4 regions of the Neobacillus sp. plas4 genome follow, and region 4 is predicted to be linked to each of the others. Evidence: riboswitches for the same ligand, from Rfam matches in the RefSeq annotation. Region 4 holds a riboswitch; each other region holds the start of a gene.
The links. Region 4 has a riboswitch for thiamine pyrophosphate ahead of AC2TFD_RS14120 (thiamine phosphate synthase). Riboswitches for the same ligand answer to the same signal wherever they lie in the genome.
Positions count from the first base shown of each region.

Region 1: another riboswitch for thiamine pyrophosphate. It lies ahead of thiM (hydroxyethylthiazole kinase); the one in region 4 lies ahead of AC2TFD_RS14120 (thiamine phosphate synthase).
Region 2: another riboswitch for thiamine pyrophosphate. It lies ahead of thiT (energy-coupled thiamine transporter ThiT); the one in region 4 lies ahead of AC2TFD_RS14120 (thiamine phosphate synthase).
Region 3: another riboswitch for thiamine pyrophosphate. It lies ahead of tenA (thiaminase II); the one in region 4 lies ahead of AC2TFD_RS14120 (thiamine phosphate synthase).

Region 1 covers NZ_CM170152.1:3,052,463-3,058,968, reverse strand. The annotation lists gene thiE (thiamine phosphate synthase) at 8-658, opposite strand; gene thiD (bifunctional hydroxymethylpyrimidine kinase/phosphomethylpyrimidine kinase) at 667-1,473, opposite strand; gene thiM (hydroxyethylthiazole kinase) at 1,486-2,292, opposite strand; TPP riboswitch at 2,393-2,504, opposite strand; gene AC2TFD_RS15175 (hypothetical protein) at 2,684-2,995, shown strand; gene AC2TFD_RS15170 (TIGR01777 family oxidoreductase) at 3,319-4,227, opposite strand; gene AC2TFD_RS15165 (MHYT domain-containing protein) at 4,449-5,945, shown strand; gene AC2TFD_RS15160 (hypothetical protein) at 5,982-6,404, opposite strand.
Region 2 covers NZ_CM170152.1:1,464,577-1,472,734, reverse strand. The annotation lists gene AC2TFD_RS07350 (transglycosylase domain-containing protein) at 89-2,116, opposite strand; gene AC2TFD_RS07345 (helix-turn-helix transcriptional regulator) at 2,242-2,700, opposite strand; gene AC2TFD_RS07340 (FeoB-associated Cys-rich membrane protein) at 2,804-2,959, opposite strand; gene feoB (ferrous iron transport protein B) at 2,979-4,985, opposite strand; gene AC2TFD_RS07330 (FeoA family protein) at 4,985-5,209, opposite strand; gene thiT (energy-coupled thiamine transporter ThiT) at 5,539-6,114, opposite strand; TPP riboswitch at 6,240-6,346, opposite strand; gene AC2TFD_RS07320 (histidine kinase N-terminal domain-containing protein) at 6,465-7,598, shown strand; gene AC2TFD_RS07315 (MerR family transcriptional regulator) at 7,785-8,158, shown strand, end outside.
Region 3 covers NZ_CM170152.1:5,412,709-5,420,866, reverse strand. The annotation lists gene AC2TFD_RS27115 (alpha/beta hydrolase) at 1-219, shown strand, start outside; gene AC2TFD_RS27110 (DoxX family membrane protein) at 413-916, shown strand; gene AC2TFD_RS27105 (hypothetical protein) at 1,008-1,145, opposite strand; gene AC2TFD_RS27100 (hypothetical protein) at 1,461-1,928, shown strand; gene AC2TFD_RS27095 (LysM peptidoglycan-binding and 3D domain-containing protein) at 2,324-3,160, opposite strand; TPP riboswitch at 3,436-3,538, shown strand; gene tenA (thiaminase II) at 3,648-4,334, shown strand; gene AC2TFD_RS27085 (PHP domain-containing protein) at 4,563-5,435, shown strand; gene AC2TFD_RS27080 (DapH/DapD/GlmU-related protein) at 5,452-6,084, shown strand; gene AC2TFD_RS27075 (GntR family transcriptional regulator) at 6,240-6,941, shown strand; gene phnG (phosphonate C-P lyase system protein PhnG) at 7,137-7,562, shown strand; gene phnH (phosphonate C-P lyase system protein PhnH) at 7,579-8,158, shown strand, end outside.
Region 4 covers NZ_CM170152.1:2,828,080-2,836,237, reverse strand. The annotation lists gene AC2TFD_RS14150 (RNA-guided endonuclease TnpB family protein) at 1-215, opposite strand, end outside; partial or broken gene tnpA (IS200/IS605 family transposase) at 231-624, opposite strand; gene AC2TFD_RS14140 (thiazole biosynthesis adenylyltransferase ThiF) at 777-1,796, opposite strand; gene AC2TFD_RS14135 (thiazole synthase) at 1,793-2,560, opposite strand; gene thiS (sulfur carrier protein ThiS) at 2,562-2,765, opposite strand; gene thiO (glycine oxidase ThiO) at 2,777-3,907, opposite strand; gene AC2TFD_RS14120 (thiamine phosphate synthase) at 3,909-4,481, opposite strand; TPP riboswitch at 4,651-4,760, opposite strand; gene AC2TFD_RS14115 (SDR family oxidoreductase) at 4,943-5,434, opposite strand; gene AC2TFD_RS14110 (hypothetical protein) at 5,823-6,071, opposite strand; gene AC2TFD_RS14105 (FbpB family small basic protein) at 6,157-6,303, opposite strand; gene AC2TFD_RS14100 (MFS transporter) at 6,620-7,978, opposite strand.

The DNA of each region.
Region 1 (6,506 bases), 220 kb from region 4:
GATAAGATTAAAGAGTATCTAAGACACTATTTCTTAATGCTTTAGCTGCGTTGGTTACGGAAGGAGCATGGCTTATGGCTGTAATAACCGATACACCATCTGCACCTGCTTGGATGACTGACCCAGCATTTTCCGCCGTGATTCCACCTATTCCAACAATCGGAATGGTTACCCCTCTCGCTCGTAATTCTTCAATGAGCTTCGTTCCGTTAGATGGTTTGGCATCTTCTTTTGTTTTTGTTGGAAAAACAGGCCCGATTCCAAAATAATCGGCTCCACCTTCTAATGCATTCATTGCCTCCTCATAACTATGTACAGAAACTCCTATGATTTTATCGTTGCCAATCATCTTTCTGACTTCCTCTATCGGCTCGTCATCCTGTCCTATATGTACACCATCTGCATTCAGTTCGATCGCCAAGCGGATATCGTCATTAATAATGAAAGGAATTCGATGGTCTCTGCATATTTGTTGTAGTTCTTTGGCGAGTTCAACCTTTTTATCATCTTTTAAGGCTCCGATTCCTTTCTCGCGGAATTGAAAAAGGGTAATTCCTCCTTCAATGGCTTCTTGCAAAACCTGGGCAGGATGATCCTTGCAGTTTGTACTGCCCATGATAAAGTAGACTTTCAATGCCTCTCTTATTGTCTTCGTCATCTGCAATCCTACCTTTTCAGTTGATTTCTTTTCCGATATGCCCAGTGATTGGTTGGTCCGTGCCCTTGACCAATCTCGAGTTGATCTTCAATCGCTGCTTGTATAAAGTTTTTCGCTTTCGAAACTGCTTCAAATACACTTAAACCCTTGGCCAGTTCTGCTGTGACAACCGCTGAGAACGTACACCCTGTACCGTGTGTGTTCTTTGTCTGAACTCTTGTGCTTGTAAATGTCGTAAATTCGATTCCATCAAACAATAAATCGATTGATTCATTTTCGTCTTCATCATGCCCGCCTTTTATGACCACATTCTTAACTCCTAAATCATTAAGTCGTTTGGCAGCTGCCCGTTTATCTTCTACGGTTTTAATCGACATTTCCGTTAAAACCTCGGCCTCAGGGATATTCGGTGTTATGACCAACGAAAGAGGCAGCAAATATTGTTTTAAGGCCGAAATTGCCTCATTCTGTAGCAGCGATGCACCTCCCTTAGCAATCATAACAGGATCGACCACTACATTTTTCCAATTATAGTATTCTATTTTTTCGGAAACACCTTTGATGATCTCTGCATTAAACAGCATCCCAGTTTTAAGGGCATCTGTTCCCATATCTTGGCCAATTGATTCGATTTGTTTGGTAACGGCCTCCGCTGTCATCGGAAAAACAGCTTGAACCCCTAATGTATTTTGGGCTGTTACTGCGGTTAGAGCAGACATTCCGAAAACCTCTAACTCCTGAAAAGTCTTTAAATCTGCCTGAATTCCTGCACCGCCGCCACTATCAGAGCCGGCAATCGTTAAAGCTTTTTTCATGGTGATCACTCCTTATAGCTGTTTGAATGAAGCAAATTGATGAATATCTTCTGAAGAAACAAGGGCAAGTTGATTGATAAATTCGATTTGGAAACTGCCTGGCCCTACATTACCAACCTTTTCGAATGCTTTTTCCGCTGCAATCCCATAGAAAGTTAAAGCAGATAATGCAGCATGGACAAAGTTCTTTTCTACTCCTGCAAATGCACCGATAACGGAGGTTAATAGGCAACCAGTTCCTGTTACTTTCGTTAACAGGTGATGTCCATTGGACACTAGATACGTTGTTTCGCCATTTGTAAGAACATCGTCTTTTCCGGTGATTACGACAGTAGTTTTGAGCTTTTTCGCTGCGTTTACGGCTAATTCCACGTGATCTCCTTGCTGTTCACCCGCATCAACGCCCTTGATTTCCCACTTTTCCCCAACAACATTGGCGATTTCAGCCACATTTCCACGTAGAACAGATATTTTCACTTCTTCTATAATCTTTTGTGCCATTTCCGTTCTAAATGGAGTCGCTCCCGCACCCACCGGATCAAAAACTACTGGAATTCCGATTTCGTTCGCTGTTTTTCCAGCTAGAATCATTGAGCTGACCACCTCTTTGTTTAAAGTCCCGATATTGAGCACGAGGGCACGTGAAATCCGAACCATGTCCGCCACCTCATCTGGAGCATTCGCCATTACTGGAGACGCCCCTAGAGAGAGTAGCCCATTTGCCGTAAAATTGGTGACGACCACATTGGTAATATTATGTACGAGCGGGTTCTCCTCTCTTACTCTTTGTAAAATTAAACTCATTTCGCTGCTGTTCATAGCAGTTCCTCCTTCTAAATAATGATCCTATCACTCTTTTAAACATAAAAAAGCCAGATCCATTAACAGGACCCGGCTTAAATAGTTAGAGAAAAAGGATATTTTCGCTTGGCTACTTTCCTACGCTGGTATAATCCAGATCAGGTCCAAAGGGTTAAAAAACGTATCGTTTTTCTCTCAGCCCGTCTATCAGGGCACCCCTAGTAGTAAAAATCTTATAAATTATCCCTTATAATAGTCTAATAATTTCGATATGTCAATTTATTGGATTTGATAGGATCTGCGCCAGCTTCAAAAAGAGTGTATGTTATAGGTAATAAGACCAAAGGATTAAAGTCGGATTTACTTTCCCCCATCATCTCTTAAAATACATAGTGGAGGTAGAATTTTTATGTTGAAAAGAATGATCATCCTTGGGATGCTTGCAATAATCTTAGTAATATTAGTTATAGTAAAATCACAAACCACATCTACAGTGGCCAATCTTAACGATGAATCCTCTGAGTACATTACGATAGAATATACGATTAGCGAAATTAAGGAGAATAAATACTACGGTGAAAGCGATGATGGAAAGGAAATAATTTTTTCTGCAGAAAGCATCGTATCGGGGGATAACATTCAAGTCGATGATGTTGTGATATGCTATTTTGAAAGAGATAATTTTGCCAATGGGATCGTCAAAGTCAAAAAGAAAAAGTAATAGCCCTTCTCAATTGAGTAGGGCTTTGCTTTATTTTGAAAGGCTTTGTTAAATAAGTCTGTTGAATAGCGCATAAGTAACCAGCGATTGTAAAATAAGCGGAAGTTTTCCGGTTATTTGAAAAATGGGGCATGATTCGTGGAATATAAGCGGAAATTTTCCGGTTATGCTATGCAAAATCCCCCATTTTTATGTTTTATTTATAAATAGGCGGAATCTCTCCGTCTATTTTCGATATTTTTAATGTATTTTATCAAATAAGCGGAATTTCTCCGTCTATTAAGATTCTTAAAATTATTGCCTATTAAAAACAAGTTTGAATCTTATTTATGAAAAGTAAGTAAATCCTCCAAAGCAGGTTTAAGTGATGGATACGTGAATTCAAATCCTTCCTCCATTAACACTTTAGGCATAACGTGTTGACCTTCCAAAACGAGTGTACTTTTTTGACCTAGGACTGTTTTCATTACGAAAGAAGGTACAGGAAACCAGTGTGGGCGGTGTAAAACAGAACCTATTGCCTTCCCAAACTCACTCATTTGAAGTGGCGAGGGTGATGTGACATTAACCGGTCCACTCAGATGAGGATGTTCAAGGGCAAAGAGGATGGCGCGGACGACATCGGTTACATGAACCCAAGATACCCACTGTTCCCCTGAGCCCACTCTTCCCCCGACAAATAATTTATAAGGAAGCGCCATTAGCGGAAGTGCTCCGCCTTCCTTCCCAAGCACCACACCAAATCTCATAAACACCGCTCGAATGGATTGTTCTTCTACTAGTTTCGCTTTATTTTCCCAGTCACGTACCGTCCTGCCGAGAAAATCGTCTGCTATTTCCGATGAATTTTCGTTATAAACATTCTTTAAAGAAGCTGGATAAATGCCAATAGCACTGGCATTGACTAAGACAGACGGCTTTTCAGTCAGGCTTGAGATGATTCTTACTAACTCATCTGTTGCTGTCATCCGGCTGACATATATTTGCTTCTGATGACTCTTAGTCCATCTCCCATCATTGATGGAAACCCCCGCCAAATTAATAAAAGCATCTGCACGATTAATTTCATTTTCTGGTGAAGTGCCTTCAATAAGCCACTGAACATACTGCAGCTTATCAGAGGATTTCTTCTTTTGTCTTGTTAGAATTACGATCGAATGCCCTTCAGCAAGAAGCAGTGCTGCTAACTTTTGACCAATAAATCCGGAACCCCCAGCAATTACAATCTTCATAATTCCCCTCCGATTCATTCAACGTGCCGAAAAATATATATGAAAATTATACCATTTTTTTCAAAGAAACTTCTGACTTTAAACGAAATAAACAATATTCAATGTTTGCAGATCCTCTTGTTTCATTAGGTACAAATTCCCGTTTTTCCTTTTTCCGTTATAATCTCTCGCTTGGAAGTGAATCATGGTAGGAAATAGAAAGTAATTGGAAGTGGTTTACGATGGAGCATATGGCAGGGTCCTATAATGATTACTGGTTGGTTTTTTCCATTCTTCTCGGTATTCTTTTTTCATATATCGCGTTAGATCTTAGATGGAAAATGATTATCTTTAAAAATATTAAATACCATTTGTGGTTATTGGGTTGTGCGATTGCCATGGGGATTGGGATTTGGACGATGCATTTTGTTGCTATGTTCGCGATGGAGCTGCCGAATCCAATTGAATATGATGCGCGAATAGTATTACTATCGCTGCTGATTTCCATCTCAGGCACAGGGCTTGCCTTCTTTTTGATGAAAGCTAATCTTTTTAGACTCTTTTTATCTAGTCTGTTGATGGGTGGAGGAATCGTTTGTATGCACTATTTAGGTGTGGAAGCGATGCATATAAATTTCTCTATCACGTATAAGACGCCTATTGTACTTTTGTCTTTTTTAATTGCTTTTACAGCTGCATTCGGCTCACTATGGGTATTATTCTACTTTAATCATCACTATGCCATGAAATTTAATTGGCGGATATTGAGCAGCATATTAATGGGGATTGGTATCGCAGGAATGCATTATATTGGAATGTGGGGGACCATTCTTCACTATCAACCAAATCTCATTTCTGGATCCACCTATTACTCGGTTAATTCGAGTACCTTGAGTTCGTTCATTAGTGTCCCTGCTATTGTTGTCGTGCTGATTATGTTATTATCGAGTGCTTTCCTTGATAAAAAACTAATTAAAAAAATGAAGGACCTTAATCAGCATGAGAAAAAGTTAAGAGAATCGGAGAAACTATCACTGGTGGGTGAATTGGCTGCTGGGGTGGCCCATGAAATCAGAAATCCATTAACGACATTAAAAGGATTTACCCAAATGATGAATGAGACCGACGATTTAGAAACCAATAAACGTTATTCGAAGATTATGATTGACGAAATAAACAGGATTAATTTTATCGTAAGTGAATTTATGGTCCTGTCAAAACCCCATATTGTTCATTATTCCTTAACCGATCTATCGGTCAGTATTAAAAATGTAATCACCCTGTTAAATACCCAAGCGATTATGAACAATATCGAAATTTTTCCAGAATTTGTTGGCGAACGTTTTCTTATTAAGTGCGAGGAAAACCAAATTAAGCAAGTGGCTGCCAATCTAATCAAGAATTCCATCGAAGCCATGCCTGATGGTGGAAAGATAATGGTTCGAATGGAACAAAAAGACGCTCATTTAGTTCTTTCCATTGTGGATAATGGTGTGGGGATCCCACAGGATAAAATCCATTTATTAGGGACTCCATTTTACACAACAAAATCAGAAGGAACGGGTTTGGGGTTAATGGTAAGCAAGAAAATCATTCAAAATCACAATGGAAAATTCGAAATAAAGAGTGTTCCAAATAGTTCTACGACTGTTACCATCACTTTACCAATAGAGATTAGTCATTTAGATTATCTAAGCATGAATGAGGACGACGATCTAACATTAACCCAATCTTCCTAAGTGCGTCGGCTTTACCTACACAAAGGTAAAGCCTTTTTATTGATTTCGAAAAATAATCATGCCAGTAATCATTGGTACGATCATTAACAAACCAACAGTAAGAGTGGGAATCGATAACCGTGAAGCAAATATCGCACCAAATTCACCCAGAAACCCTCCAATCAAAAAAGGGATGGCGGATTTTGTTTTATCGGCGGCATTTGGCTTTGCAAAGTACCAGGCATCCCAAACTGCATAAACATAGAAACCTGGATAAAACAACATGTATTGAAAATTGGTTGCCTCTAATGCTTTTTGATGAAATCCATTAAAATCAAGATGAATGGCAGTATTAATATTTCCCATAACATTATCATAATGTTCTACGATCAGGAGAAAGACACCTTTCAGAAATTGTCGATTATAGATTTGGCCAAATCCGGGCATTAACATGGAAAATAACGCTGCAATATTCCTCATTGCGGTTCTCCTTTGTTGTCTATGTATTTATTTCCGAATTATGGAAGTGTTTATTATAATTTCCAAATAGGCAGGAATAACACGAAATAAAATAATACAAAT
Region 2 (8,158 bases), 1.4 Mb from region 4:
GAAGGACAAAACTCACCTTGTTTCCATTCGATTTGTCCTTCATCACATCTATGAAGGACTACATGGGCAATCTCGTTCCGCCACCCTATTAATGATTAAAATTAGGTCCTATTTTATTCCAGCGTTTCTCCCATTTTTCTTTTTGCCTACGCCATTTTTCTTCCCATTTTCTGGCACCTTCATAAAAATTCTCTTCAAGTGATTTTCGAATTATCTCTTCCTCTTCTTGTTTATCTTTCATCAACGTATCAATGTGTGGGACATTAAAACGTGTGGGAGGAGTATCTTTTAATGCTTCTTTCATGATTTCACGGAACACAATTGCTGCCCCTCCACCACTTGTTGTTTTAAGGTAATGTTTCTCATCGGTTTTATCGTATCCTACCCATACCGCTCCAACTAACTCCGGTGTATAGCCAACAAACCATTGATCTTTAACACCTTTAACCCCTTCGATTGGCACTTGTGTTGAACCTGTTTTCCCTGCAATTTCTATGCCTGGTATTTGGGCACTCTTCCCCGACCCCTGCTCTACTACTCCAAGCAGCATCGTATTTATTTGATCCGTCACAGCTTTTGTTGTAACTTTTTCTTTCCTCTCCTTCCACTCTGCTACCAGATTGCCTTCTACATCTATTATTTTATTAATGACATGGGCTTTCTTTCGGACACCATTATTTGCGAAAACAGAATAGGCTTCAGCCATTATTAAGGGAGATACTCCGCGTTCTACACCCCCTAGAGCAAGGGAAAGATTTCGGTCACCCTTTTCTAAAGGAATCCCATATCTTCTCGTTGCCTCTAATCCCTTTTCAATCCCAATTTCATTTAATAGCCACACGGCTGAAACATTTTTCGAATCCTTTACCGCTTCGTACATAGGTACTTCGCCTGCATATTCATGATTGTAATTGCTTGGTTCATACTCCCCAAAGCTCATTGGTTCGTCCTTTAACATATCTGTTATTTTCCAGCCGTTTTCTAGTGCAGGCGTGTAGACTGCCAGCGGTTTTATCGATGAGCCTGGCTGTGCCTTTAATTGAGTTGCACGGTTATAGCCTCTAAAGGTATGTTCCCCGCGTCCTCCAACGATTGCTCGGATGCCGCCGGTTTTTGGATCAAGCAGAATCCCGCCGCTTTGAACAATTTGATCACTTCCCTTTGGAAATAAGGTCTTATTTTCGTAGGTTTTTTCCATCGAATTTTGCATATTAGGATCCAGTTCGGTATAGATTTTATATCCCCCTGTTAATAATTCATCTTGAGACAAATGATATTCCTTAATGGCTTCCTCAAACACTTGGTCAACATAGTGAGGATATTTCCCTCGGTAGGGGTCCCCGCCTCTATTATTTAAGATTACTTTTTCATTTATTGCTTGTTCATACTCCTGTGGTGTTAAATAGCCTTGCTTTTTCATTTGTGCTAGAACAAGGTTTCTTCTCTGTGTTGCTTTTTCTAAGTGATGATAGGGATTTAAAGATGAAGGGGCCTTAATTAAACCTGCAAGTAAAGCTGATTCACCAATCGTCAGATCGTTCACTTCTTTTGCGAAATAATTTCGTGCCGCATGCTTAATTCCCCATGCTCCATCACCAAAATAGATCTGGTTTAAGTACATTTGAAGGATTTCCTGTTTACTGTATTGCCTCTCAATTTTCATTGCTAAAAATACTTCATCTACTTTTCTTTTCAAGGTTTTTTGTGAGGTTAGTAACGTGTTTTTTGTTAACTGCTGGGTAATGGTGCTGCCGCCCTCTACCATACCGCCAGCCTTTATATCCCGGATAAGCGCCCTGGTAATCCCGATAAAGTCAACACCATGGTGTTCATAAAATCGTCTGTCCTCGATGGCGATGACTGCATTTTTCAACGTGTCAGGGACATGTTTAATTGAAATGCCTTCATTTTTGTTGGCTGATATCTTGCTGGCAATTTCACCATGTAAATCATAAAATACTGTCGCTTGAGGGAGTTCATTCTTTAGTGGAGAAATATCCACATCCATCGAATAAGCATATACAATTCCTAAAAAGCCTAAAATCAGAAGAGAAAAGGAAAGAACCATCACTTGGGTCATATGCCACCGCTTCCAATTATTCACAACCTTTTTCATGCTCTCCTCCTTGATGTAAATATACAATTATGTTGGACATCATTTTCTTTTTCCCTAAAAGGGGAAAAATTAACCAAATGGGTGCAAATAAAAAAGCAACCGAAATATTTCCCGATTGCTTCTCTTTATTGGTATAGCTTGGTAACCTCTTTAAAGCGGATTTTCGCTTGTTTCTCATCAAAGCTGCTATAAATCCGATAATGTTTGTCATCCAAAATACGAAAATGTTTACTAAGAATATTCTGCTGAAGGATAAAGCCGTTTTTTCTTAACACTTCTCGCCACCAAATCCGGCCGCCAAATGTTTTCATTTTTCGGTAGTCGATCCCTTCGCGCGCAACTGTCTCTAGAACTTCTAGCGGTTCATTTCCAAATAAAAATTGGACTGTTTCGGTTTCTCGAAACAATGCAACGATTGATACAACCGTTGACCAGCTTGCAAGTACCCTCCCTTTTTCAATCTGTACCAGTGTTTTTTTGGATATACCTATAATCTCAGCCATTTTATCTTGTGTATAACCTGCTTCTGTGCGGATTAATCGTAATTTATCAGAAACTAGCTTAATGATCTCTTCTCTATTCATCTTCGTAACCCACTTTCAATTCCTACTAGTGTAATATTACACAAGTTCCCTACAAATTAAAAGAAAAAAACTGCTATCGTATTTGATGATAGCAGTTTTTTGTTCATTTAGGGGGAATGCCGCACTGACTTTGACTAGAGCAGGATTTTTCAAGATCACAAGCTGCACATTTTCCTTTTTTTGATTTATTTATAAATTTAACCAATGCCCATGTGGCGTAACCAAAAATCGCAGCGCCAATGATAATATTTGCTATCATTGAGATCACCTTCCTACTCTTAGACTAGACCAAACAGCTTGCCGCCCTGATAAATAAACAAGCATAAAACATACGCAAGTATTAGGGCATAAAGAATTGAAAAAGCCGTCCATTTTCTTGAACCTGTTTCTTTATAGATTGTTGCGGCAGTTGCCAAACAGGGGATATATAATAGAATAAAAACCATAAAGCTGTACGCAGCAAGCGGTGTATAGAAATCGCTCAGTAAACCTTGCAAACTCGCATTTTCGGGTACGAAATAAATAATATTCATGGTAGAAATAATAGCTTCTTTTGCTAAAAATCCTGTTATTAGAGAGGCCGCTGCCTGCCATGTCCCAAATCCAATTGGATCAAGAATTGGTGCAAATAAATTCCCAATCGCTGCTAAAAAGCTATCATCCATTTCCACTTTTAATCCATTTGGTCCCGTATAGGATAACAGCCAAATGAAAACAGAGCCAGCAAAGATAAATGTTCCAGCTTTTCGAACAAAGCCCTTTCCCTTATCCCAGGTACTTCTCCAAAGCGACTGGAATTGAGGTAGCCGATATGGCGGCAGTTCAATAACGAACAGAGATATTTCAGATTTCAATAAGGTTTTAGAGAATATTTTTGCTAATAGTAATGCAATTACAATTCCCAGAACATAAAGACTTAACACAAATAGAGCTTTGTGTCCAACAAAAAATGCACCAACAAATAATGCGTATACAGGAAGTCGTGCAGAGCATGACATGAGTGGTGTTAATAATATTGTCATTAGTCTTTCACGTGACGTTTCAATTGTTCTGGCAGCCATGATACCAGGTACATTACAACCAAACCCGATCATCATCGGAATAAATGCCTTTCCATTTAGCCCAACAGACTCCATAATCCGATCCATTACGAGGGCAACCCGTGCCATATAACCTGAATCCTCTAATAAAGAAATAAAAAAGAAAAGAATAAAAATCTGTGGAACAAATACTAGTACCCCGCCGACACCTGCAATGAGACCCTCAATAATCAGCGCATGGATAAAGTCAGAAGCGTGTATCGCAAGTAATAGGCTTTCAAATCCCGCTGTTACCGGTCCAGTCAAAAATCCATCAAGGATGTCAGACAATGGTGTTCCCAGCCAATCAAACGTCAGCATAAACATCAAATACATGCATAGCAGGAAGATTGGCATTCCTAAGTAACGATTGGTAACAATTGCGTCTATTTTTTCCGACAAGGGTTTAGTTGTACCTATTTTTTGAACAGATGACTTTAAAATTTTCTCTATAACTTCTTTCCTCTTCATATATATAAAACTTGCAAGTGTTTTTACATTGTTATTTTCTTGTATAACTACAGACTCTAACTGGGAAATAAGTTCTTCAAGCTTATGAACCTCAACAAAATCAGCGAGATATGTTTTTACATATTCATTGCTCTCAAATAGTTGAATAGCAAGCCATCTAGGTGAATGATTGGTCTTCCCTATTAATTCCATACTTATTTTATTTATGGCATCTTCTACAGCACCACCATAATAAATATGTTTTTTTACCTTTGAATGGTTGGATTCAGTGGAAATAACTTCAATTAATCGATCACACCCTTTTCCACTCCGAGCAACTACAGGAACAACGGGTACCCCTAGGATTAGTGACAGCTTTTCAGGATCAATTTGAATTCCTCGTTTTGATGCGACATCAACCATATTTAGGCCGATTAGAGATGGTTTTTCATATTCAAGCATTTGTAAGGTTAAATGTAAATTACGTTCTAACTGAGAAGCATCTAAAATATTTAACAGCCTGTCTACCTGTTCTTCCAAGAAAAAAGAAGTTACAACCCCTTCATCCTTTGATAATGGATTAAGTGAATAAACACCAGGCAAGTCAATTAACCTTCCTATATTATTCTTAAAGACTCCGACCTTTTTCTCAACGGTTACGCCACTCCAGTTACCAACGTATTCATAGGATCCTGTTAGATTATTAAACAATGAGGTTTTTCCAGTATTCGGGTTTCCAATGAGGGCAACTTCCATTAAACTCTCTCCACTTCTATTAAGCGTGCCTCTTTGCGGCGGAGACCAACACACTGTCCGCATGATTCAATCATCACTGGTCCGCCAAATGGCATGATACATTTAACACAAACTTCTGAACCCTCAGTAATTCCCAGGTCCATCAGCCTTCTCTGTACTAAGCGGCCTACCTTAGAAATATTAACGATGATTCCTTTCTCTCCTACCTTAAATGATCCGAACATTTCTATCACCCTTACATATGTTAATTGAGAATGATTATCTTTATTTATAAGGTAATTTTACCATTTATATCTGCTAAATTATGTGACAAAAAACCGAAATAAAATAAGAAAAGCGTAAGCGCCCTGGTCAGCGGCGTATGGCCTGGAGGGCTCCAACTGAGATAAAGGAAACACGAAGAGCCGTAGGCGATTCGATGGTGACTTATCGTAGGGCGGAGACCGAAGGACACTAGCCGCTAGGGCGCTGGAGCTGGACAGTAATCTAGGTTCAAAAATTCATCCTTTATTTCAAAAAAAAGAGAAAAGTCAAGGACTTTTCTCTTTTTATCTTAGATCATTTTTTTCGGTGCCGCACTTATAATCAGGATTACAATGATTGCACTTACGATAAAGCTTGGAAGCATGTAGGTTCCATTGTAAACAAAGGAATACACAGCTACTGGCTGACCCGCAGGCGCATATTCACCAAAAAATACGATTCCGGAATAGACGTGAGCAAGATATCTTAATGCACTTCCCAAGAATGTACCTAAAACTACATAAGTGATCCAGCTTTTTTTGTGATTATTTGCAAGAGAATTTTTCACCTGTGAAGCAAAAATTCCTGCTAAACCAACGACTGAAAAGGCAATGCCATAATCAATAATACCTTGAAGCAGTGTATAGATTTGCGAAAAGCCTAGAATGAACTGAAGTAATCCAAGTAAAAACCCAGATAGGATACCGCCTTTCCACCCCCAACGAAAGGACATTAAGAAAATTGGTATCATCGCGATCGAAATGGATCCTCCTTGCGGCCATATTTTTAGCGACAAGAGACCTGAAACCAAATCTAATAAATATGCTAGTGCTGAAAATACGGCTACTTCGACTAGAAATAATGTTTTATTGCGCTTTTTTTCCATACTTGTTCCCCCTAATTTTTTTGGAGAACGTTCGATAGGCTTATTCCTGTAATTTAATATGGTGCCTTATTAACAAAAAAAAGCAATGCACGACATATAAGGATTGTCTGCATTGCTTGATATTGATATCTGGCAAACCACATCCCTACGCTAGCGTTAACTAACAGGTTCATAGGGTCAGAACTCGAACGTTCACTCTCAGCCACCGAAAGCAGCTCCCCTTGTGGAAATATTTAATTAATTTCTTAACAAATATACTATTTTTATAGAACTTTTACAAGGAAAACCTCCTAATCATGGTATAATTAAATAACTAGTCTGTTCGGATTTGCCTTAGGAGGAAAAGTGTGATGGTATCTGAAGTACAAACGGAATTAATTACTTTTTTTGATAAGAATAAAAAAAGTTTAATAGAAGAGTGGGAAAATTCAATTGTCATAGCTGATGGAGATCCCTTTAAAGAAAAAATAAGGCAGAATGGGATAACTATGTTTAATATAGTGCTAGACATGCATAAACTGAATGAACAAGATTTATTAGAGATGATTCAACAGCATGCATTAGAAACTTCTGAAGAAAGAGCCCAAGCCAATATTAATATTGGCGATTTTGTCTATAATGTCAATCTCGGAAGAACCATTTTATACAGTTATTTAGGGAAATCTGGTTTACAATGGTCAGTTCTTCAAGAATCAATTAATAGGATAAATTTCTGCTTTGATAAATTCCTTTATTACGCAGTTACTCATTATACAGAAGCTAAAAACAAAATTATTGAAGAAAAAACGATGTTTATTGATTCGACTCATCAAGACCGTTTAACCCTTCTCGGGCAAATGACATCAAGTTTTATCCATGAATTTAGAAATCCACTCACTTCGATTCAAGGATTTATTCAACTTCTTAAGGCTGACCATCCGGATATGAAATATTTAGAGATTATTTCAAGTGAGTTAGACCAGCTGAATTTTCGAATTTCACAATTTTTATTATTATCAAAGAAAGAACTAATAGGAAAAGAAAAAGAGGAATTTCATTTTAATAAATTAATTGATGAGGTTTTAAATTTCTTATATCCTTCAATTTTAGATGGTAAAGTAAAAATAAAAAAAGAAATTGTCGAAGAAATTTCTCTTTATGGATATGCAGATGAAATTCGTCAGGTTTTTATTAATATTATCTTTAATGCCATTGACGTGTTAATTCATCACAGAATTCCAAACCCAACCATCGAAATTAACAGTTATATTGAGAATAACACCCATGTTATGTTATCTATATCCAATAATGGGCCAATGATCCCTTCTGAATTAAGTAAAACGATATTCGAGCCTTTTTTTACAACAAAAAAACTCGGTACCGGGCTCGGGTTGTTCGTGTGCAAAGAAATTATTGAAAAACATAAAGGTGAATTAACCTGTTCATCGTCGCCTAAAATCACGATATTTACAATTAGATTACCATTAGCTGCGTCTCCTTTATAGGAGACTTTTGTTTCTTATTTTATTTTTGAAAATTTATAATTTTCTTATTCATACCTGCGGAACTTTATTCATAAAATATTGATACTAACTATTATTCAAACTAGAACGTTTGACTGTACAGTTGTAATTGACTATAATTATTTTAAAATTTAGTGATCGAGGTGGTATGATGGGGCTGTCTATCGTATCGGTGAATTAGCGGAAATTGCAATGGTCTCTAAGCGGACAATCGATTATTATACTTCACTTGGTTTATTAAACGCAGAGCGTTCCAAATCTAATTACCGAATTTATTCTGAGGAAACGTTAAAGGACTTAAAGTTTATAGAAGAATGTAAGAGTTTACACTTTCCACTTGAAGAGATTAAAAGAAAGCTAGATATGAGGAAAGACAAATCAATTTGTGAAGCAGAAGTGGAAAAACATCTAAATATAGTTATACAGCAAATGCATCAACTGCAAAATGATTTATTTGACCTCATTCCAATTAGTTATAAATTGGATGACCTGCAGAAAGAAAATTTAACTACCAATCTTATGCTGCTTAAATCAGTCTTAAA
Region 3 (8,158 bases), 2.6 Mb from region 4:
TTCAAAAGTGTTAAGGAAATGGAAATGCCTGTTACTTTCATACATGGAAGAAAGGATTTTCATGTGCATGGAAGTTTAGTAGAAGACTATTTCAAACAGTTGAATGCAAAAAAGGGGAAGAACTTTATTTGGGCAGAGAAATCAGCACATTTATTCCATCCAGATGATACGAGAATCATAGAACAATATTTTATAGAAGAATTAAGGCACCTTAAATAGGAAGAAAAAGGATTGCCAAACTGATTTACATAAAATAATAGTAGTTATTCGTCTTCTTTTAGTCTTGTTCAAACTTCCGCCATAACATTTCAAACAAACTGTGAACTTAACACTACACCCATGTTATTAACTGTTGAAATCCACTATAGTGTAAGTATAGAGAACAAGATAAATTTGAAAGAAGGAATGAAAAATGTTTAATCATTTTTTAAGAGAAAATAAAGTTTCAGCAGCTATTTTAACAATTATTCGTTTATACCTTGGCTATGCTTGGTTCACAGCAGGTTTTCATAAAATTACTGGCGGATTCGACGCTTCTGGATTCTTAAAAGGAGCAATTGCAAAACCAGTTACTGGTCCAGATGGCAACATGGTGTACGGCTGGTATGTAAACTTCCTAGAAAGCTTTGCACTGCCAAACATCGATGTCTTCAACTTCATCGTTCCTTGGGGCGAAACATTAATCGGTTTAGGTCTTATGCTTGGATGTTTAACAACAGCAGCAATGTTCTTTGGTCTAGTCATGAACTTCAGCTTCTTCTTAGCAGGAACTGTTTCTCATAACCCAACTGATATTTTCTTAGGCTTCATCATCTTGACTGCAGGTTACAACGCAGGCCGTTACGGCTTAGACCACTGGGTGGTACCATTCATCCGCAAAACAGTTGGAAAAGGTAAGGCAAAAGCAACTGCATAACAGGTAACAAGGTGATTCGTCCCCCTCGAATCGCAAATATATAATACACAAAGACGATTCGTTCCCCCCGAATCGTCTTTTTTTTCAGAGTTTAACAATAGGCAGGAATATGATAAGAGTGGTATTGTCGAAGGATAAAGAAAATGGATTGACAAATATAAGAATTTGATAAACCAAAATAGTTCAATCCTCTGGTTATTCCTTTTATCTTAGCTACTTTATTTGTCATGTACAATTCTCCAATTGTACATTAAACCTCTAATTTCACTCGCTTTAATACTCTTTAATTTTAAAAATTTGTCAGAAGTTCAAAAGTATAAATAATTCGTACTTGGCCTCGATTATGTATACCCATGTTGTGGATCTATTAGATTTTAAGTAGTTTTTACATATATATATATAGGTAGGAGAAGGGATACTATGGGATTTGAGAAGAATACCAGACCTTTTTGAATACTCACTTGCAGGCAAGAAGCGGTGAACGGTTGGGGCGCTTAAGAGAAGGTCACAATCAGGCTGAAATGTTGTTCTTGAAGCAAGTGTGGTGGCCAGCATTTTACCATTTCAAATATCTCATCCAGAATATGAAGTTGATGATTTCAAGGATGGCAAAAGGTATTTGGACTTTGCTTATATTCGTCCCGCCATCCGAATTTGCCTTGAAGTCGACGGATATGGCCCTCATCTAAAGAACATAAGTAGATGGAAATTTTCAGACAACTTGGAACGTCAAAACCAGCTAGTGATTGATGGATGGACTGTGATCCGCTTTTCTTATGACCAAGTGAATGAGAAGCCTCGTCGATGCCAACAAATCGTTCAGCAAGTGATTGGGCGCTGGGTGAGTGATGAACTTGACCAGGCATCACTGTCCTTACTCGAAAAGGAAGTTCTTCGACTAGCGATTCGAAAAGGAGAAGAAATATCCCCTATAGAAGTCGAGAAGTATTTGAATCTAAGTGATAAGACGGTAAAAATTTTCTTTCTCAACTTGTCGATAAAAAGATGCTGATCCCCGCATCTGGGACCAAGAGAATCCGCTCTTATCGGTTGGGTGATCAGGTTAAGCACCCGATTGATGAATAGACGGAAAAATTCCGCTTAATTAGAAAATAAGATAAAAAGTTGCTTAAATAGACGGAGAAATTCCGCCTATTGACTAGAAAATGATGAAAATAGGCGATTTTGCAATGAATAACCGGAAAAACTCCGCTTATTTCCCTAAAAACGCACTCCATTCTGCATTTAACCGGAAAGTCTCCGCTTATTTTACTTTTACTAGGTTCCTCATTTGAGGAAAAACCCCCTTAACTAAAAGGAAGTAGATACGCTACGGTTTCTCTGTTCTTTTACTGCAAAAAAACACTGCAATCCCTTATCATATAAGGTGTTGCAGTGTTTTTAGTGTTAGTTCAATATGGTTACCTTTAATTGTTTTCTTCCAAAATTGATGGCATCTTGTTTAGAAGGAATAAAGACATCAATTTTATTTCCTTTAATGGCTCCGCCAGTATCTCCGGCGATTGCTTCACCATAGCCTTCTACATACACTTTACTTCCCAACGGGATAACAGATGGATCAACGGAAATGACCTTTTGATTTGGATTTTCTATAAGGTTAATTCCAGTAGCCGTAATACCGGAGCAGCCTTCACAAGAAGCGGTATAGGCTGTTGCTTCAACGATAATTTCTTTTGATTCAGGTGCAGCGGCTTCTACTGCAGGGGCACTTTCAATTGGTGCCGGCGCTACTGCTGGCGCTTCCGCTGCAGGAGTACTTTCAGACGGCGCAGGAGTTGCTTGTGCCTCAACTACAGGCGTACTTTCTGTTTTTGTTGGTGGTGCAGGTTGTTCTGATTTATTTGTTAAAGAAATAGTAGTAGGTTTTAAACCTTCAAAGATTACTAGATTTAATCCAGGATGGATCAAATCGCTATGTAATTGATTCCATTCCTTCAGTTGTGGAACTGTTACTTGATGTGCCATTGCTATGTCCCATAAGGTGTCGCCTTGTATAACCGTATAGCGTTTTTCAGGGGCAACGGTTAGTACATCCCCAGGATGTATTAGATCTGATGTAAGATTATTTAACTTTTGGATATATTCCACAGACATGTTGTTTGCACGCGATAGAGCCCAAAGAGTGTCTCCTTTTTGTACTGTAATCGATGCAGCTTGAACATTAGCACTTACAGTTACTGAGAGTACAGCAACTGCTAAAATCGATACAAATTTCTTAAGCATTCATTTACCCTCCATGTTCTTTGGTTGCTAATTTTTAATAATCGTAACATAGAATATTCCGAGAAAAAGAACAGGGAGGTGTTAATTCGATTACAACCATGGCGATTATATTGCAATACTATTTCTAAGGTTAACTAAACTCTATAAAGTCAGTCGTTAAAAGGAAGTGTAAAAGTGTTTCGGGGAGCTGCTATCTAGTAAATAGTTAGATTTTTATGATAATTAATGATTGACTTCAGTAGATTGCATATGTAGAGTTAATAGTAATTTAATAGGAAGACCACTAGGGGAGCCATTTATGGCTGAGACAGGTATGATCCTGGACCCTTTGAACCTGATCTAGTTCATACTAGCGTAGGAAAGTGGAGTCTGTGTCAGGATATTGTCAATTATTCTACCGCTCCATTTTTGGGGCGGTTTTTTCGTTTTTACCATTTTTTGCTCCAACTAGAGTCTTCCCGTTAATACCAATAAGGGGGCTGATGTTATGAGTTTTTCTGCAAATCTAAGAAATGAAGCAAATCCAATCTTTAATGCGATTTTTGAACATCCATTTGTCCAAGGCATTGCCAATGGAGATTTAAAAAAGGAGCAGTTGATTCATTATGTGAAACAAGACTTTGAATATTTAAATGCTTTTATTCGAATTTATGGAGTAGCAGTTTCGAAGTGTGAGAATCGTGAAGATATGGATATGTTTAATCAGCAAATTTCATTTATCTTAAACAGTGAAATCCATCCGCACAACAACTTTTGTCAAGTTGCCGGTGTGCCATACGAAGAACTACAAGGTTACCCATTAGCACCATCCGCACTTCATTATACACGTCATATGCTTACCGTTGCTCATGAGGGAACATTAGGAGAAATTTTAGCTGTTTTATTACCATGCCCATGGACATATTGGGAAATTGGGAAAAAACTATTACAAGAGATTCATCCGGATCCATCACATCCATTTTATGAATGGATCACTTTCTACGGAATGATTACAGATTCCATTACTACAAAATTTTGCGCGCTATTGGATGAGTGGGCGAAGGACGCACCAGAAAGAGAAAAAGAAAAAATGAAACAACATTTCTTACTAAGCTGTCAGCTTGAATATATGTTTTGGGATATGGCCTATAATCTTGAAGAATGGCCAGTGAAATTGGAGTTAGTAAAAGGATGAGTTTTATCGGGTTTCTTTTATAATTGAAAAAAACAGGCATGATTCAATTTTGATGAATCATGCCTGTTTTATTTTATGAATTTTTTATTGGTATTGTGAAATGGTGAGCAAAATTTCAAAAAGCAACAAAGTTTAAGAAAAGAGCCTTTACAAACAATTTACTCACAATTAACACTATATAACTTGGTACCAAGTTATTCTTATAGCAAAGATAAAGGAGGGACCTGCGTGAAAATTGAGTTACATTGTCATACGAATATTTCAGATTGTCCATTGTCGATTGAGGAAGTCTTGGAGTTAGCTCTTGCACAAGGGGTTTCGCACTTAGCGATTACGAACCATGACACCACGAAAGGTCTTAAAGAGGCAGTTGAAACAGGAAAGAGATATGGAATAGAAGTCATTCCAGGCATTGAGATGTCAGGGTTTGATTTTGAAAGAGGCCGCCGTGTTCACATCCTCGGTTATTTTATTGAACCTGGTCATGATGGAATTGAAACGATTTGTCAACCACTCGTTAACAATAGACACAGAGCCTCGGAGGAAATGGTAGAAAGATTAATCGCTGCAGGATATAAGATCACATGGGAGCGCTGTAAGGAAATTGCTCATGGAGGGACAGGAGTTTACAAGCAGCATATCATGCATGCATTGATTGAAGCAGGATATACCGATTCCATTTATGGTCCACTTTATAAAAAATTATTTAATCGCGGACAAAATGGTGAGAAGCCGGGGATTGCTTTTATTCCAATGGAATATATGGACGCCAAAACAGCAGTTCAGGCGATTCTTCTTGCTGGCGGAGTACCGGTGCTTGCTCACCCGGGTCAGTATGGAAACTTTGAAATGGTGCCGGATTTAGTGGAAGCTGGATTGCAGGGAATTGAGGTTTGGCATCCGTTGCATGATAAGAAACATGAGGAACAAGCCAAACAGCTGGCAAGGAAGTATGACTTAATCATGACTGGTGGATCTGATTTTCACGGTGAATATGGAGAAAAACCTGTACTAATTGGGAGTAAAAGCCCAGGAATGGAGACTTTTGAAGCGTTAGTAGCGAGAAGAGAGCGGACCGGAAAAAAAGAATCATCTAAATAAGGAGCTGAACATTCCTATGCCATTTATTTATCAGCCCAAAAAAGAAAAAAAGTTATCCATCACTCCAAGCTTCGCTGATTCCAGTTATATTATTAATAGTTATGCGGGGGAATGGACTTCGATTGGAGAAAATAATCATATCATCGAGTCGACATTTGGTGATTATACCTACACGATGGATGATGTAACAGTTAACTATGCAGAAATAGGGAAGTTTTGTTCGATTGCGTCCCACGTATGTATTAATCCGGTCCAGCATCCTATGGACCGAGTCAGTCAGCACCATATGACTTATCGAAAGGTAGCATATGACTTTGCCAAGGAGGATGATGAAGCCCTTTTTAATTGGCGGAGGACTCAAACCGTAAAAATTGGTCATGATGTATGGATCGGTCATGGTGCGATTATTATGAAGGGCGTAGAGATTGGTACCGGAGCAGTCGTTGGATCTGGGTCGGTTGTCACGAAAAACGTCGAGCCTTATACGATCATCGTGGGTGTTCCTGGCAAGCCGATTAAAAGAAGGTTTTCAAAAGAAACAGCTGATCGATTACTTGAAATTGCCTGGTGGGATTGGCCAAGGAAAAAACTTGAAGCCCATTTTGATGAATTAAATGATGTAGACGCGTTCCTAAAAAAGCATGGATAAGTGTTGTGACAGTCCTAGTCCTGTATTAGGGCTTTTTCTTAAGGACTAAAAATATGATTCCATCTGTTATCAATAATTTACATAGGCTTAACTTTTATTTTATATTCTGGCGATATACTAGACATAGATTTGATTTCGAAAGGAGCAAAGCCTTGATGTCTGAAAAAACTTTATTAGTAGATCGGTTGATTTCGGAAATACGGGAAGGAAAATATAAACCGAATGACAAGTTACCATCTGAAAATGAACTAGCCGATCTGTATAAAGTACCAAGAATGGTGATTCGAAAGGTGTATGAGCGCCTGCAGGAACTTGGTTATATTTTTTCAAAGCAAGGAAAAGGCAGCTATGTTCAAAATCAAAAACTTCAAATACCACTTATTTTAACCGGAGATGTGAGTTTTACTGAAAAAATGAAGGAATTAAAGTATGATTCTAGGACTATGAATCTATCCTGTGAAAAAATTCCATACGATTCTTCCATTTATCATACGTTGCAAGTGAAACTTGAAGACACTGTGTATAAGATTAGCCGATTACGAATCGTTGAGGACTGTCCAATTGCTGTTCATACATCTTTTTTACCTCAATCCCTTTTTGAAAATATTGAGAAGGATGGGAAGGAAATTCACTCTATTTTTGACTATTATCGACAACAAGGATACACAGATTTTCAATCGACGCGCAGCCAATTGAGTGTCATTTTTCCAAGTAAAGTAGAACGTGACTTATTGAAATGTCCTAGTCTTGTACCCCTTTTACTCTTAGAATCTGGATGTGTAGATAAGAAAACCGGTGCAGTGCTTGAATATTCGAAGATTATGTATCGCAGTGATTGTTTTACCTATGTGATCTAAAGGTGTTGTTATACTGCATAGAGTTCTGAAATGAATAGAGGTTTTTAAAAAATCGGCCATTAAGTTGCCGATTTTTTTTATTTTTAACAAATGTCATTTACAAAACCAATACAAACTTAACTATTCTTTTACGTCCGCTCACTTGGCAACAAGATAGAGTAAAACATGTAGAACAAAGACATTAGGAGGCCTTCGATGAAAAGAAAACGAAGAACAGAGATTTTAATCAATGGCTCTCAAAAACTAGTAGAGGACATGGCCGTTTGTATAAAAGATCAATACCAGGTGAAGGTCATCCAAGAGCCAGAAAGTGGCTTAGTGATGTTGAAAGTCCGAGAGACTTCCCAAAAGAGCCTTTTTTATCCTGGTGAAGTGTTGGTAACCGAATGTAAGGTCCAAATCGATGGAAGAATTGGAATTGGCATTGTGACAGGAGATCAGCCAGAGCTTTCGTATCATCTTGCTGTGGTTGACGCCGCGTTTGAAGCGATGCCGCCTGAAACGATTAGGTGGATGGAGCTGCTCCTTGAAAACGAGGAGAAAGTCATTCAGGAGCAGAGAGCTGCCGACAGCCATTCTATTTTAAAAACAAAAGTAAACTTTGAAACGATGGATGTTTAATGAGGGGGAAGAGATTTTGGAACTAGATATCGTTCACGATCTTCAATCTGTTTATCGAAAACTGGTGGATTCTACTTCAAGGCCTGGGCTCATTTCGGATTTGAGGAAAGAGGCGGCATTAGTAGAAGAGGAGGATATAAAAGGCAGCAGTGCATCTGTTTTATTGTTGGCCCTAACCTTATTCGATCAGGAAGTTTCTTTTAAGGTTTTTTCCACTCAAGAGGATACCGCTTCGATAACCATTAATCAATTAACCTATGCAAAGCCAGCAGAAACAAAAAATGCTGATTATCTATTAATTCTTCAAGATGCAGAAAAAGGGTCGCTTGAAGAGGCAATTATTAATGCAAAGTCTGGGACGTTAAAAAATCCACACATATCTGCCACCATTATCGTTGAAGTGGATTCTGTGACAAGCGGTGAAGCACTATTGTTAAAAGGACCTGGAATTCAAAAACATGAGTCTGTTTATCTGGATATAAAAGAAAACTGGGTGGAAAGCCGTCAGGAAAAAAACAAGGAATATCCGTTAGGGATTGATTTGATTTTTGTTGATCAAAATCATCAGCTTTTGTCATTGCCTAGAACTACACAAA
Region 4 (8,158 bases):
ACCTCTTCTTCGATCGTTTTAGATAAACGAATTGTTTCTTTGTATAGATCTGTTTGTTGAATCGCCTTAAGCCTCTTTATACATTCTCCTAGACAAGCATTGTAAAGCTGCCTTACACAATCAGACAACATCAAAATATACTTTTCTTCTTTGGCATTGGTCCTTAATCGAATCGTAGCGCTAAAAGAGAGACTTCTATCTTTTGAGGCTGCCATGTCTTACACTCCTTTTTAATTTTCTATGTACTGTTTTTACAACATCAAGCGTAGTACCACCAACAGTGGAAACAAAATAGCTATTTGTCCATAAAGATGGAATTCTACTTTTTAACCATGGAAATTCGCTTCGAAGGTACCGAGAACTTCTTCCCTTCATCATTCTAATTAGTTTGTTGATTCCGAATTGTGGGTCGCATTCAACGAGGAGATGCACATGATCTGGCATAATCTCCATTTCGATAATCTCAGATTTAGTATCTTCGGCAACTTCTAATAGAATAGATTTAAGTCTTTCATCTACTCCATCTACCAATACACTTCTTCTATATTTAGGGCACCAAACCACATGATACTTACATGAATATACAACATTTAGATTGCTCTTATACTGAATTAGACTTTTCATATTCTTATTATATCAAATAATTTAATTGAACGCTAACTTTAAGAGAACATTAGTTCCTTAAATGAATATAAAACAACCTTACCCCATGCATGAATGCAGGGGCTTGCGGTTGTTTGTTTTGGTTATTTTTATGCAGCTGTTGTTCCTTCTAATTAACCCAAGTATTTATGGTATAGCGACCTTGCTTCAGTAATATCCTTTGTTCCATGCACTAAAACCCTTCCGTCTTTAAAAATGACTAATCGGTGAGTATCCACTGTATACGATAATAGGTAAGGATTTCGCTGTACCGTTCCCCCTTGATTTATGAAAAGTTTTTCTAAAGCTTCTAAATTACGTACAATAGGAACGGAAGGTCGTATCTGGACAGAATCTCTTCCACAAAGTACAGCTGACTTTGTTTGATTTTCAAAGGATAAAAATGGATAAGAGCGTTTTACTCCACAAGTAGGGCAATCCTCATTTTTCAGTTTATCTACATTTATGGAAGTATAATGGTTTTTCCATAAATCAAAAGAAACCAGTTTGTTTCTTAATGAATCCCAATCACCGACCAAAATTTTTAATGCTTCACTTATTTGATGAGAAACAACCATGTTAACCGCAGGATTAATAATTCCTGCTGTATCACACGTTAATCCTCCTAGCGGAACTGTTTCTAGTATACAAGATAGGCAAGGCGTTTTTTCTGGAATAATAGTGTAGGATATTCCGTAGCTTCCAACGCAAGCACCGTAGATCCATGGGACTCCAACCTTTTGTGAAACATCGTTAATGATCATTCTTGTTTCGAAATTATCAGTGGCATCAATAATCAGATTCACTTTTTCGCCCCAAGTTTCAAGCTCTACGACAGAGGCATCCGCAATGATTGCCTCAATGTCCAAAGTTGAGTTAATGTCAGTTAAACGACTTTTAGCAGCGATTACTTTGGGAATTCGATTATGGGCATCATCCTCTGTATATAATTGCTGCCGCTGTAAATTAGACCATTCTACATAATCACGATCCACAATCGTTAGTTTACCAATCCCAGCACGGACGAGTGCTTCGGCACTTGCTGTTCCAAGTGCCCCGGCTCCTATTATAAGTACATGCTTATTGAAAATTCGTTGCTGTCCCTCTTTACCAATAGGTGAAAATAGTTCTTGTCGTGAGTACCGATTATTCACCCGATACTCATTCCTTCCTTTGGACTGCTTGCTGCCGCATATCTCTTTTTCTCGATTCGACCGGCCTCATAACCTAATCGTCCAGCTTCAATCGCTAATTTCATTGCTTTTGCCATTTTTACCGGATCCTTTGCTGCCGATACAGCCGTATTTAATAATACAGCATCGGCTCCTAATTCCATAGCCAATGCGGCATCAGCTGGTGAGCCAATACCAGCATCCACGATAACGGGAACAACCGCTTGTTCGATAATAAAGCTAAGGTTGACAGGATTGATGATACCTTGACCAGAACCTATTGGCGAGGCACCTGGCATGATAGCATGACAGCCTGCTTCTTGAAGTTTCCTAGCTAAAACTACATCGTCAGAGGTATAGGGGAGGACAATAAAGCCTTCCTTCACCAATTCTTCCGTTGCCTCTAGGGTTTCAATCGGGTCAGGAAGTAAGGTTTTATCACAGCCGATCACTTCCACTTTAATCATATCGCATAGGCCTGAAGCTTTCGCTAGTTTTGCGATGCGGACAGCCTCTGCTGCTGTTTTCGCTCCTGCAGTATTTGGCAGCAGACTATATTTATTGGTATCTAGCTGTTCTAAAAAATTCGGCTGGCTTGCTTCAAAAATATTCATTCGTCTAACTGCAAACGTAAGAATTTCTGCTTCGGAAACTTCCACTGCTTCCTTTTGGATTTCAAAGCTTGGATACTTTCCTGTTCCAAGCAACAAACGAGATTGAAAGGATAATGAACCTATTTTTAACATATCAACCGCCTCCTACAAAATGGACTATTTCGATTCGATCTTTATCTGATAATCTAGTACTTTGGTGTTCAACCTTGTTTACGATTTCACCGTTTACTTCCACAACAACGACCTTATTATGGATTTCATAATGTTCCAGAACATCGGAAATACATACTACATGTTCTGGTAATTGGATTAACTCCCCATTTAATATTACCCTCATGTTTTTACCTCCTACCGTACTTTTTCTTTGTATCTTTCTAATTGAAAAGCTGAGAGTAGATCATCATTTAGCAAATTGCCTGCTACTAAATCAGCTACTAGTTTCCCTGTAATAGGGCTTAATAAAATCCCATTTCTAAAATGCCCAGCAGCAACAAATAACCCCTGCCATCTTGGATGCTCACCAATATAAGGAAGTCCATCTCCTGTCTGTGGCCGAATTCCAGACCATACTCGCTCCCATGCCGCATCCTTAATCTCCGGAACCAGTTGAGTGGCTCTTTCTATTAAACTTGCGATACCCTTAGGTGTAACACTGTTATCATATGTATTTTCAATCATGGTCGCACCGATATAAATTTCCCCATTACGTTTTGGTACGAGATAACATCGTTTATCCGAAAAAATCGTTGTGTTGATAATCGGCTCTTCTGTTCTAACGGAAAAGCATTCGCCTTTTACTGGATACACACGAATATCAATTCCAGCTTCACGCATTAATTTTGCAGACCAAGCTCCAGTGGCGACGACAACTTGATCACAATTTACAATGCCATTAGTGGTAATAACGCCTTTTACCTGACTATTTTCAAATTTAAATGAAAGGACCTCAGTATTTTGACGTATTTCCGCTCCAAAATTGACTGCCGCTTTTGCAAAAGCTTGTGTTAACTTTGCTGGCTGCACATGACCATCATTCGGGAGATACATCCCACCAGCTAAACTCGGTGACAGTGATGGCTCCATTTCTCTTACTTCCTTTGTATCCAGCCATTTTATTTCTGGATCCCAATTCCTTTGAAAGGTGACCTGTTTTTTTACTTCTAATGCGATTTCTTCTGATTCTGCAATTTTTAACATTCCTTTATTCACATACTCGATATCGACTCCGCTGTATTCAAATAACTCACTAGAGAGATCAGAAAACATCTTCTGACTTTTTAAAGCCATCTGGAATAAGGGACCGTCTTGTTCCAGCTCCGCTTGTGCCGCCAGCATTCCTGCAGCTGCACTTGAAGCTTGGCACCCCAATTGATTTTTCTCAATAATGATTACTTTTCTTCCTATCTTTGATAGCTGATAGGCAATCGAGGCTCCGTTAATTCCTCCTCCGATTATGGCAACATCAAAAGAATTTTCCATTTTATTCACCTCCATTATTTAATGCCTTACGATAAGCCTTTACTGCCAATAATGGGTCACGCGCTTCTAAAACACCTGACATGACAGCAATCCCATTTGCCCCTTCCTTTAGAACTTGCTCCGTATTATCAGGTGTTATCCCTCCAATGGCAATAACATCAATATCTAAATTTGATAGCTTTTTTACTTCCTCAAGACCGTTTGGGATCTTATCTGGTTTTGATTGAGAATGGAAAACATGTCCGTATAGAACGTAATCTGCACCCTTCTCTTTTGCTTTTAGACCTTCATGATAGGAATGGATAGAACTCCCTATCCTAAGCTGAGGAAAGTTTTCTTTTACACTTGCTGCATCTAAACTATGAAAGGCTAATTGAACGCCTCTGGCCCCTGTTACGAATGCAACATCTACCCGGTCATTAATCATGATCTTTGACAGTGATATGTTATTTTCTGTTAAAAGTTCTACTGTTTCAAATAGTTCCCTAGCAGTTTTTTGTTTTTCTCGTATATGAATTGCAGTTATATATGGATGAATATCACTTACAATTTCCCCTAACTGTTCGATTGCCATTTTACCATTGGATATAATATGTAACTCTTTCTCTTTAATACTCGTTAAAATACAAGTCCCCTCCTATTTGAAGATGCTACTTTTCAATGAAATCAAGTAAACAACAAAAAACCACTTCCTAAAGTAAGAAAGTGGTCGAAAAATTTGAAATAAAGCATTTGCTCTCCAAATATCGAATTTCCCACTTCCCTACGCTGGTATAACCCAGATCAGGTTCATAGAGTCCCGAAGTAGACACTTCAATCTCAGCCTTTTAAAAAGGCACCTCTAGCGGATTTGATTCATTTATTCATTTGAATTAATTACCTTACATGGTTAATGTTAGCACGTTGATTAGAAATGTCAAACTATTTCTTTCCACGAAACAATAGCTGCAAAATCTAGTGATTTTACAAAACAAAAAACACTCACAATCATTGATTCAACATTTGTGAGTGTTTGTAAGAAGACGATGGAAGACACTACCTTAAATTAAGACCTTGTGTCATTCCCCCATCAACTTCTAAAACTGTCCCAGTTATATAACTTGATGCATCAGAAGCAAAAAACAATACAGTATTTGCAATTTCCTCTTGTTTCCCAATTCTACCTAATGGAACTTTTTTAAGCATCCTCTCTTTTATTTTAGGATCCATGGAATGTAATAATGGAGTGTCAATTGTTCCAGGAGCGACGCAATTAACTGTAATATAAGGTGCAAGTTCTAATGAAGCAGTCTTAGTTAAACTTACTACACCAGCTTTGGAGGCTGAATAATTTGCTTGACCAAAATTACCTTTATAAGCTATGGATGAAAGGTTTACAACTTTGCCATATTTATTTTCTATCATATATGGGGCTACAGTTTGTAAAACAAAAAATAACCCCTTTAAATTTACGTTCATTACCGTATCCCAATCTTCCTCGGACATATTTACAAGTCTAACATCTCTAAAAATCCCAGCATTATTAATGTTATAATTGCTACTTTATTTTTTAATTCCAAAGTATATACCCCTCTCGATTTACTTTTGTGCTAGAATAATTTTACAACATATTAACGGAATTCCGTTAATCATACGAATTATCAGGAAACTCAAACCATTTCCATTCATTACTTTGTTAGCTTATATACTATACAATAATTACATAGACCGCAGTCACAAACTGACGTCTCTAACACATCACATCATTATTCAATTATCCACACAAAGGAAGCCTGCTGATGGAAAAGCGCCGTCCTGCTCCCACTGCGGGTAGTTTGGTTCATCTTCATGAATTTCTAGTCCATTCATAATTGAACAGGGCGGAGTATGGTAAACCCACCCTGTTCTAACTATACTGACATCTACTCTTCAAACTTTATTCTATCGATGCACGGTCAAATGTAGCTGGGTTAGAAATTGGTGATATTTCTCCGTCTTTAGCCTGAGGAATCGTCTTACTAGTCAATCCAAAGTAGTTGCCCTTACTAAACTTCATGCTTGAATGAATGGAGTCTTCCCAGTTATCAAAATGGTAGAATGACTGAAGAAAATTATCCCAAGTTAAATCATCACCATTCCTCTTAATCTCTTCGACTAATAGTTCAGCTGCACCCCAGCCTGTCATAGATGAACCAACTAGAGGATCATTCGGATAATCCTGACTTTATCGTTCAACAAAAGCCTGCAGTTGTGGTTGTCTGTTCTTTATTTCATCTTTTAGCATTATTTGCTTCGTTGATATATTTATTCTCTATCTTTGTTTCAATCTGTTCTAGCAGCTTTCTATCTTTTTCTATTTCTTTTATATTTTCTAATGTTAACTGATAAAGGCTCTGTTTTCTCATAGATCTGGACATTAAATTTTTCCTGCTCCTTTTTTTATCTTAAGCTATCAATTTATACTCTATTAAGACAGTTCAATTTGTTAAGAGTTCCACAGCCAAAAATGGCTCTTCTTCGTCATTTTATCTGAAATTCGCAATTTCAGACCTTACATGGAAATGAACAACTTTATTAATTTTGTACTTTGACTTTATCCCAGTTATAAATAGAGTGGATTTAGTCATAAATTCTTTTTTGATTACAGCTCTTTAGAAAAAATTTTACATTTAGAGTTGATAATATTTCATAATATTGCAATAATTCTGCAAATTAAAATTGAGCTATTTGTAGCTAGGATTTAACTGAAGTTGATTCAGGTATATTTATTTTGGGTTCGGTATTTATAGCTGAATCACTATATTTTTCTTGTACAAATATATATGCAAGAGCTACAATTATACCCGGAATGGCAAATATTAAAAAGTTTACTTGAAATGGTAAACTCATGGATATCAAGATTCCACCAACGGCCGGGCCTGCTATACCTCCAATCCTTCCGATTCCCAATGTCCACCCAATACCAGTGGAACGCATGGTGGGAGGATAAAATTGTGAGATATAACCGTATGTGGTTAATTGAGTACCTGTCGTAGTAGCTCCTGCAAGGGCAATTAGTAGATAAAGGATGTAAATATTTCCACCTAAGCCCAATAAAATAAGGGACAATGCTCCCACAATAGCGAAAATAATTACTACTTTTCTACCACTCCATCGATCAGATATCCATCCTCCAACAATAGTGCCTATGATAGCTCCAAAGTTTAATACCAATAAAAACATTAAACTGGAGTTAAGTGCATACCCTGCTTCAGTCATTAATTTAGGAAGCCATGTATTTAGTCCGTAAATCATTAATAAGCACATTGCAGAAGCAATCCAAAACATAATTGTACTTAAAGATCTCCTATCGGAAAATAGTTTCATCATTGGTATTTCTGATTTCTTTGGAACTTTTATTTCATACTGGTCTTCTTCTTTAGAATTAAATTCCGGATTAACTTTTTTCAAAATGTAACTAATTTTATCCTTTTGATTTTTTGCTAAATAAAAGCTTGGCGAATCCGGAAGATATTTATATAAAAATGGAATTGAAAGGACAGGAAGTGCACCCACTAAAAACATCACTTTCCAGCCAAATTCAGGAATCAAAACAATGGCTATCCCTGCTGATATTACTCCTCCTAAACAATAACCGCTTGTCATGATAGATATGAATGTACTACGGACCTTTTTTGGAGAATATTCTGTTGTGAGAGCAATGAGAACCGGAACTACTCCACCCATCCCAATTCCGGCAATAAAACGGTAAATGCCAAACATAGTGGGATTATTTACAAAACACACTAAACCTGTAAATATAGAAAATAATGCTGTAGAAAATATGATAACATTTTTCCAGCCAAACTTATCTGCTACTGGACTAACAAATAACATTCCAAACATAAGACCGAACATTGTGTAACTCCCAATTACTCCTGCTTGAAGCGCTGTAATAGACCATTCCTCCATCAGTATAGGAACTACTGATCCGTATACTACAATATCATAACCATCAAATATTATTAAAAAAGAACACCAAAATAACACACCCAAATGAAAGCGATTAACTTTACTTTCATCAATTATTTTACCAACATCTATTGTACGCATTTACATGTCCCCCTTTATACTCAATTATTACTTTGGCTTATACCTAAAATGAAAATGCTTTTAACTCCCCGATACTTTGATAGAATCTTTGATGTATACCTATTTTCGCCTAAAAAATTGAAAACGCATTCATTATTTTCTGCAATCATGGCACTCAAACTTTTTTCCATCCAGCTTCGG